2 regions of the Streptomyces daghestanicus genome follow, and region 2 is predicted to be linked to the other one. Evidence: riboswitches for the same ligand, from Rfam matches in the RefSeq annotation. Region 2 holds a riboswitch; the other holds the start of a gene.
The links. A riboswitch is a leader RNA that binds a small molecule or an ion and turns the genes downstream of it on or off. The one in region 2 is predicted to bind S-adenosylmethionine.

Region 1: another riboswitch for S-adenosylmethionine. It lies ahead of Sdagh_RS31750 (aminotransferase class V-fold PLP-dependent enzyme); the one in region 2 lies ahead of thrC (threonine synthase).

What each region holds. Positions count from the first base shown of each region.
Region 1 is NZ_BNDX01000016.1:1,128,353-1,132,543, forward strand. Features, by position in the region: gene qcrB (cytochrome bc1 complex cytochrome b subunit) at 1-446, shown strand, start outside; gene trpD (anthranilate phosphoribosyltransferase) at 577-1,641, shown strand; SAM riboswitch class IV at 1,741-1,857, shown strand; gene Sdagh_RS31750 (aminotransferase class V-fold PLP-dependent enzyme) at 2,002-3,360, shown strand; gene Sdagh_RS31755 (glycerate kinase) at 3,309-4,191, opposite strand, start outside.
Region 2 is NZ_BNDX01000010.1:95,351-99,541, reverse strand. Features, by position in the region: gene Sdagh_RS19410 (alpha,alpha-trehalose-phosphate synthase (UDP-forming)) at 1-380, opposite strand, end outside; gene Sdagh_RS19405 (glucosyl-3-phosphoglycerate synthase) at 423-1,367, opposite strand; SAM riboswitch class I at 1,523-1,664, shown strand; gene thrC (threonine synthase) at 1,682-2,974, shown strand; gene Sdagh_RS19395 (MoaD/ThiS family protein) at 3,063-3,338, shown strand; gene Sdagh_RS19390 (cold-shock protein) at 3,753-3,956, shown strand.

The DNA.
Region 1 (4,191 bases), on a different contig from region 2:
TCGGTGGTGGCAACGACATCTTCGCCACCCACTTCCACCTGTCGATCAACGCGGTCACCTGGTTCGTCCGGGTCAGCTTCTTCGTCGGACCGGTCATCGCCTTCGTGATCACCAAGCGGATCTGCCTGGGCCTCCAGCGCCGCGACAAGGACAAGGTGCTGCACGGCCGGGAGTCGGGCATCATCAAGCGCCTGCCGCACGGTGAGTTCATCGAGGTGCACGAGCCGCTCAGCCAGGAGCAGCTCTACACCCTCACCGCGCACGAGCAGTACAAGCCGGCCGAGATCGGTCCGGCGGTCGACGAGAACGGCGTCGAGCGCAAGGCGAAGAGCACCGAGAAGCTCCGCGCCAAGCTCAGCAAGTCCTACTACGGCGAGGAGTCGCAGATTCCGAAGCCGACCGTCGAGGAGTACCGGGAGATCACCAGCGGCCACGGCCACCACTGATCCCCCAGCGTCGCCACGCCACGGCGAAGGGCCCCGTCCGGTGTTCGGACGGGGCCCTTCGCCGTGCCGCCGGGCTGGATAGGGTGGACCCGGTTCTTCCCTGATCCACTCACTCTCACAGGAGCGGCTGATGAGCGCTGTGACCCCCGCTGGAGGCGACACCGCGGCGGGCCGCTCCTGGCCCGTGCTGCTGAACGGACTGCTCGGCGGCCGGGACCTGACCGCCGACGAGACCGCCTGGGCGATGGACACGATCATGCGCGGCGAGGCGACCGACGCGCAGATCGCCGGCTTCGCCGTGGCCCTGCGGGCCAAGGGCGAGACGGTCGCGGAGATCACCGGGCTGGTGCGGGCGATGTACGAGCACGCCCATGTGATCGAGGTGCCCGGCGACACCGTCGACATCGTCGGCACCGGCGGCGACGGCGCCAAGACCGTCAACATCTCCACCATGTCCGCGATCGTCGTCGCCGGCACCGGGGCGAAGGTCGTCAAGCACGGCAGCCGCGCCGCCTCCTCGGCCTCCGGCGCCTCCGACGTCCTGGAGAAGCTCGGCGTCAATCTGGAACTGACCCCGAAGCGGGTCGCCCAGGTCGCGGACGAGGCCGGGATCACCTTCTGCTTCGCCGTGAAGTTCCACCCGGCGCTGCGCCATGTGGCCGTCGCCCGTGGCCAGTTGGGCATCCGGACGGTCTTCAACTTCCTCGGGCCGCTGACCAACCCGGCCAAGGTCCGCTCCCAGGCGGTCGGCGTCGCCGACGCCCGGATGGCGCCGATCATCGCCGGGGTCTTCGCCGAGCGCGGCAACTCCGCGCTGGTCTTCCGCGGTGACGACGGCCTGGACGAGCTGACCACGACGGCCACCTCCCGGGTGTGGACCGTACGGGACGGCAAGGTCACCGAGGAGGTCTTCGACCCGCGGGACGTCGGCATCGAGATCGTGCCGGTCGAGGCGCTGCGCGGCGCCGACGCCTCGTACAACGCGGACGTGGCCCGCCGGCTGCTGAACGGGGAGAGGGGCCCCGTACGGGACGCCGTGCTGCTCAACGCGGCGGCGGCCCTGGTGGCCCTGGAGCCCGGCGCGGGGCCGCTGACGGACCGTATCCGGGCCGGGATGGAGCGGGCCGCCGAGTCGGTCGACTCCGGGGCGGCGCGGCGGGTGCTGGAGCGCTGGGTGGCCGCCAGCCACACCTGAGCGGCTCCCGGGCGGCATCTGAGCGTGCCGTGTGACGTGCGTCCCGCGATCCGGACACGGGTTGCGGGACCACGATCGTTTCGCCTACTTTCTGAGCCAGGTCATGAGTGACAGTCATGAGGCCCCGGCCGACTGTCCGGCAACCCTCCGTCCGTGGCGGGGTGCCCCGGGTGAAGACCAGGCCGTGGACAGCAAGGTCCGCGGCAAGCGCGGACCCCTCGCGAGCACCAGGGGTCCTGGGTCGTCCGAGGGAGTCTCCCGTGAACCAGCGAATGCGCTAGGGCCGCAGAGCCCCGCCTCCGCACACCTTTCCTCACCTTCACCGCGCCGTGCCGCGTGCTGTTCCCACGGGAGTCCGCCATGTCCGTACCCACCGCTGTCGCCGCCCCGCTGCCCGTCCTCGGCCGTGACGTCACCGTCCCGCTGGTCACCGGCGGCGAGGTCACCTACGCCGCGCTCGACTACGCCGCCAGCGCCCCCGCCCTCCAGCGGGTCTGGGACGACGTGGCCGCCTACGCCCCGTACTACGGCAGCGTGCACCGCGGCGCCGGGTACCTGTCGCAGCTCTCCACCGACCTGTTCGAGAACGCCCGGCGGACCGTCGCCGAGTTCCTGGACTGCCGGGACGAGGACCAGGTGGTCTTCACCCGGTCCACCACCGACTCCCTCAACCTGCTCGCCGCGGCCCTGCCCGCCGGCTGCCGGGTCTTCGTCTTCGAGACCGAGCACCACGCCTCCCTGCTGCCGTGGCGCGACGCCGAGGTGACCTGCCTGGACGCCCCGCGCACCCCCGCGCAGGCCGTCGCCACCCTGGAGCGGGCCCTCGCCGCCCGGGAACCGCACGGCCCCGCCCTGGTCTGCGTGACCGGCGCCTCCAACGTCACCGGCGAACTGTGGCCGGTACGGGAGCTGGCCGCCGTCGCCCACGCGCACGGCGCCCGGATCGTCCTGGACGCCGCCCAGCTCGCCCCCCACCACCCGGTCAGCGTCCAGGACCTGGACGTCGACTGGGTCGCCTTCTCCGGACACAAGCTGTACGCCCCCTTCGGCTCCGGGGTGCTGGCCGGCCGGGCCGACTGGCTGCGCGCGGCCGAGCCCTACCTCGCGGGCGGCGGCGCCAGCCGCAAGGTCGCCCGGCGCGCGGACGGCGGAGTGGACGTCGAGTGGCACGACAGCGCCGCCCGCCACGAGGCCGGCTCGCCCAACGTCATCGGCGCCTACGCCATCGCCTCCGCCTGCAAGGCGCTCACCGAGGTTGGGTTCGACACGCTGGTCGCGCGGGAGCGGCACCTGATCGAGAAGGTGCGGGACGGGCTCGCCGGGGTGCCCGAGGTGCGGGTGCTGTCGCTGTTCGGGGACGACGCGCCGCGGGTCGGGGTGCTCTCCTTCGTCGTCGACGGCTGGAACAGCTCCCACTTCGCCGCCGCGCTCTCCGCCGAGTACGGCATCGGCGTCCGCGACGGCCTGTTCTGCGCCCACCCGCTGGTGCGCACCCTGCTCGGCGGCGACCCGCAGAGCCAGGGCGAGTGCGGGGCGCCCGAGGCCGCGCCCGGCGAGAAGTCCCTCAACGCCATCCGGGTCAGCTTCGGCGCGGGCACCCCCGACGAGCACGTGGAGCGGTTCGTGACCGCCGTCGGGGAACTGGTGCGCGACGGCGCCGCCTGGCGCTACCGCACCGAGGACGGCCGCTGCGTGCCCGACACCTCCGCCGCCGCGTGAGCCGGTAGCCGGGAGCCCAGCAGGATCAGCCGCAGCGCCCGCTCGGTGGCGTCCGTCAGCAGCTCCGCGCCGCGCGTCAGCGCCTCCGCCAGCGCCATCGGCGCGGGCAGGATGCCATGGCAGGCGTCCACCCCCGGCACCTCGTGCGCGCCCTCGCCGAGGGTGCCCGCCAGCGCCAGCACCGGACGCCCGTACAGCTTGGCGCGGCGGGCCACCTCGGCCGGGATCTTGCCGCGCGGCGTCTGGTGGTCCAGGGCGCCCTCGGCGGTGAGCACCAGGTCGGCACGGGCCAGCCGGGCGTCCAGGCCGACCTGGTCCCACAGCACGTCGAAGCGGGGGAGCAGCCGCGCGCCGAGCGCCGCCAGGCCGGCGCCGAGCCCGCCGGAGGCACCGGTGCCGGGGCCGGTGCGCAGGTCGGGGACGGGCGGGCGGAGGTCGCGGGTGAGGACGTAGGCCCAGTTCTCCAGGGCCGCCGAGAGGTGCTCGACCTGGGCCGGGGTCGCGCCCTTCTGGGGGCCGAAGACCCGGGCGACGCCGCGCTCGCCGCACAGCACGTTGAACGGGTTGCAGGCGACGAGCAGGTCGGCGTCCCGCAGCCGGGGGTCCAGGCCGGACGGGTCGATCCGGGCGAGCCGGGTCAGCTCCCGGCCGCCGGGCGGCAGCGCGAACCCGTCCGCGTCGAGCAGCCGGGCGCCGAGCGCCTGGAGCGCGCCCGCGCCCCCGTCCGAGGTGCCCGAGTCGCCGCAGCCGACCAGGACGCGCCGCGCCCCGGTGTCCAGCGCGGCGCGGATCAGCTCCCCGACGCCGTACGTGGTGGTGGCGCCGGGGTCG
Region 2 (4,191 bases):
TACGACGCCCACTGCCGGCGGAACTCCGCGTCGAAGACCGGCTCCAGCGGCGTCTGGTACAGCATGTGGTGGACGAACCACAGCACCGAGTTGGCGATCCCGTTGTACGCGTCCGCGTGCACGTCCGCCGGGACGTCCAGCATCCGCACGCCGTCCTCGCCGGCCCCGCGCCGCACCGCCTCCCGGTCGCCGTCGGACAGCGCCGAGCACACCCACAGCGCCCTCGCGTCCGGCCCGATCGCCGACAGCGCAGAGACCAGGCCGCCGCCGCCGCGTTTCGACCGCAGCGAACCGTCCTCCTGGATCTCGTACGAGACCGGTCCCCGATTGGAGGCGACCAGCACCTGGGCAGCACCGAACGACGAAGACGTGGAAGCCATACGCCTCAACCTAGCCCGGTCACGACCAGCTCAAACGTACGTTCACGCCACCTCGCGCCGGGCGTACTCGGCGATCTCCCGCATCGGCGGCCGCTCCTCGGTGTCCACCGAATAGGTGCGCGGCTCGAAGCCCGCCTCACCCCGCTCGAACTGGGTGAGCGCCGGCCGGATCAGATGCCCGCGGGCCAGCCGGAGCTGCGCGGTGCGGTAGATCGCGGCGGCCATCCGGCCCAGTGCCTGCCCGTCCTGGTGCCGGTGCCTGCGCACCCCCACGTCCACCTGGGCCAGCGCGTCCAGGCCCACCAGGTGCAGCGCGTCCACCAGCATGCCCAGCTCCACCCCGTACCCGACCGGGAACGGCAGCCGCTCCAGGAGCGACCGGCGGGCCGCGTACTCGCCGCCGAGCGGCTGCACGAACCCGGCCAGCTGCGGCCAGTGCATGTTCAGCAGCGGGCGGGCCATCAGCTCGGTGACCCGGCCGCCCTGCCCGGCCGCGCCCGCGAGCGGCCGGTCGTACATGGCCTTGACCAGGTGCACGTCCGGGTCGGTGAGCAGCGGGCCGACGATGCCGGTGACGAAGTCGGAGGAGAAGTCCTTCAGGTCGGCGTCGACGAAGGCCACGATGTCGCCGCTCGTCACCAGCAGCGACCGCCACAGCACCTCGCCCTTGCCGGGCACCGGTGCGATCCGCGGCAGGATCTCGTCCCGGTGCACGACCCGGGCGCCGGCCGCCGCGGCCACCTTCGCGGTGGCGTCCGTCGACCCGGAGTCGACCACCACGATCTCGTCGACCAGCGGCACCTGGCACATCAGGTCGTGGCGGAGGGCCGCGACGATGTCGCCGACCGTCTCCTCCTCGTTCAGCGCGGGCAGCACGACGCTGACCGACTGGCCGCCGCGCTGCTTCGCGGCCAGGATCTGGTGGAGCGGCCGGTCGGTCACGGACCAGGAGCGCGCGTTCAGCCACCGCTCGACTTCTTCCAGCACGGTCCCGGCTCCTCCCTGTACGGACCACGCACCGCTCGTGTGATCCATCTCGCGCATCGGACGACTATCTCAACTGTCCTGGCCTTCGGTTACAGTCTTGAACAACGCGGATGACCATCGCATGTCGGGGGTGGCCACCGCTGACAACCACATACAGCTCATCCAGAGGGGCAGAGGGACACGGCCCGATGAAGCCCCGGCAACCCTCCAGTCGGCACTCGTGAAGAAGCGGGGCTCCCGGCTCGGGAAGGTGCCAAATCCGTCTCACGACGAGATGCGTCGTGAGGAAGATGAGGAGAAAGGGCCTCGCCTCCATGGCTGTGCAGACTGCCGAAAGCACCACCTCTCCCGCTGCCGCTCCGGTCGATCTCGGTCCCGCCGCGGCGCTCTCCTGCCGGGAATGCGGCCACCGCGTGCCCCTCGGCCCGGTCTTCGCCTGCGAGGAGTGTTTCGGCCCGCTGGAGATCGCTTACGACTTCTCCGGATACGACACCGAGAAGCTCCGCGCGCGCATCGAGGCGGGCCCCGCGAACATCTGGCGGTACGCGCCGCTGCTCCCCGTCCCCGCCGACGTCGCGGACAAGCCCAACATCAACCCGGGCTGGACCAAGCTCGTCAAGGCCGACCGCCTCGCCGCCGAGCTGGGCGTCACCGGCGGCCTGTACGTCAAGGACGACTCCGGCAACCCGACGCACTCCTTCAAGGACCGTGTCGTCGCGCAGGCCCTGGAGGCCGCCCGCGCCTTCGGCTTCACCACCCTGTCCTGTTCCTCCACCGGCAACCTGGCCGGGGCCGTCGGCGCCGCCGCCGCCCGCGCCGGCCTGCGCTCGTGCGTGTTCATCCCGCACGACCTGGAGCAGGGCAAGGTCGTCATGGCCGCGGTCTACGGCGGCGAACTCGTCGGCATCGAGGGCAACTACGACGACGTCAACCGCTTCTGCTCCGAACTGATCGGCGACCCGGCCGGCGAGGGGTGGGGCTTCGTCAACGTCAACCTGCGCCCCTACTACGCCGAGGGCTCCAAGACCCTGGCGTACGAGATCTGCGAACAGCTCGGCTGGCGGCTGCCCGACCAGCTCGTCGTGCCCATCGCCTCCGGTTCCCAGCTCACGAAGATCGACAAGGGGCTCAGGGAACTGATCGAGCTGGGCCTGGTCGAGGACCGGCCGTACAAGATCTTCGGCGCCCAGGCGGAGGGCTGCTCTCCGGTGTCCACGGCGTTCAAGGCGGGGCACGACGTGGTCCGCCCGCAGAAGCCGGACACCATCGCCAAGTCCCTCGCGATCGGCAACCCGGCGGACGGCCCCTACGTCCTCGACATCGCCCGCCGCACCGGCGGCGCGGTGGAGGACGTGGACGACGAGCGGATCGTCGCCGCGATCAAGCTCCTCGCGCGCACCGAGGGGATCTTCGCGGAGACCGCGGGCGGGGTCACCGTCGGCGTGACGAAGAAGCTCATCGAGGCCGGCGTGCTCGACCCGGCCCTCACCACCGTCGTGCTCAACACCGGGGACGGCCTCAAGACGCTGGACGCGGTCGCGGGGACGGGGCTCACGGCGACGATCCGGCCGAACCTCGACTCCTTCCGCGAGGCGGGGCTGGCCTGACGGCCGCCGTCCCTCGTCCGCGGCCGGCGGTACCGGCCGCGCAGTTCCCCGCGCCCCTGGGCCGACCCACCGACCGGAGGTCAACGTCATGAGTGTCACCGTCCGCATCCCGACCATCCTGCGCACCTACACGGGCGGCAAGGCAGAAGTGAGCGCCGAGGGCGCGAACCTCGGTGAGGTCATCGCCGACCTGGAGAAGAACCACACCGGCATCTCCGCCCGCGTCCTGGACGACCAGGGCAAGCTCCGCCGTTTCGTCAACGTCTACGTCAATGACGACGACGTCCGTTTCGAGCAGGGCCTGGAGACCGCCACCCCCGACGGGGCCGGTGTCTCGATCATTCCCGCCGTCGCCGGCGGCTGACCCGGTCACGCACCGTCCCCGGAATTGCCCCCTCCGCAATAGAAGCGGAGGGGGCAATTCCATGTGGTTGAGCGCGGTACAGTTGGGGAACGCGCTGCCGATCGAGAGATCGGGAGCCCCCGAATTCCTGCCGCGCGCCCGACTAGATGTAGCCAAAGTGTGCGCACTCTTCGCGGCTTTTGTGACTTTTATGCGGCCCGACTTGCCCCGGAATCTGCTGAATTCATGCGATATTCCGGACCGCTCCCGTCCAGAATTCTCGTCCAATTGACCTGTTGCAGAGGGCAGTTGGACAGATACATTCGGCCGCGGTCGACGCGTTCCGGCGCACGCCCCCGCAACCTGGGGGGCGAGGTCTGACCCGGATCCGCGAAGTGCGGGTCTGTGCAAGGGCCAGTAATAGGGGAGTTAGGCATGGCTCAGGGCACCGTCAAGTGGTTCAACGCGGAGAAGGGGTACGGCTTCATCGCGGTCGACGGTGGTGCGGATGTTTTCGTCCACTACAGCGCGATTCAGATGGACGGCTACCGCACCCTTGAAGAAGGCCAGCGGGTCGAGTTCGAGATCTCGCAGGGCCAGAAGGGCCCGCAGGCCGACATGGTCCGCGTCACTGCCTGATCCGCGCGACCACCGCAGCGAACGGTCTTCGTCCGAAGGGCCCGCGTCTCAGGCGCGGGCCCTTCGGCATGCCCGGGAGCCGGTCCGGGGCGTGTTCGCCGGGGGCGGAGCGCGGACGCCGATCCGGGGGAGGCGCTTGCACTCGCAGGGGTCGAGTGCTAATCATTGGCGTTAGCACTCTGAAGGTGAGAGTGACAACGAAGGACCGGGTCGGTGAGGCCCGCAGGCCGGATGG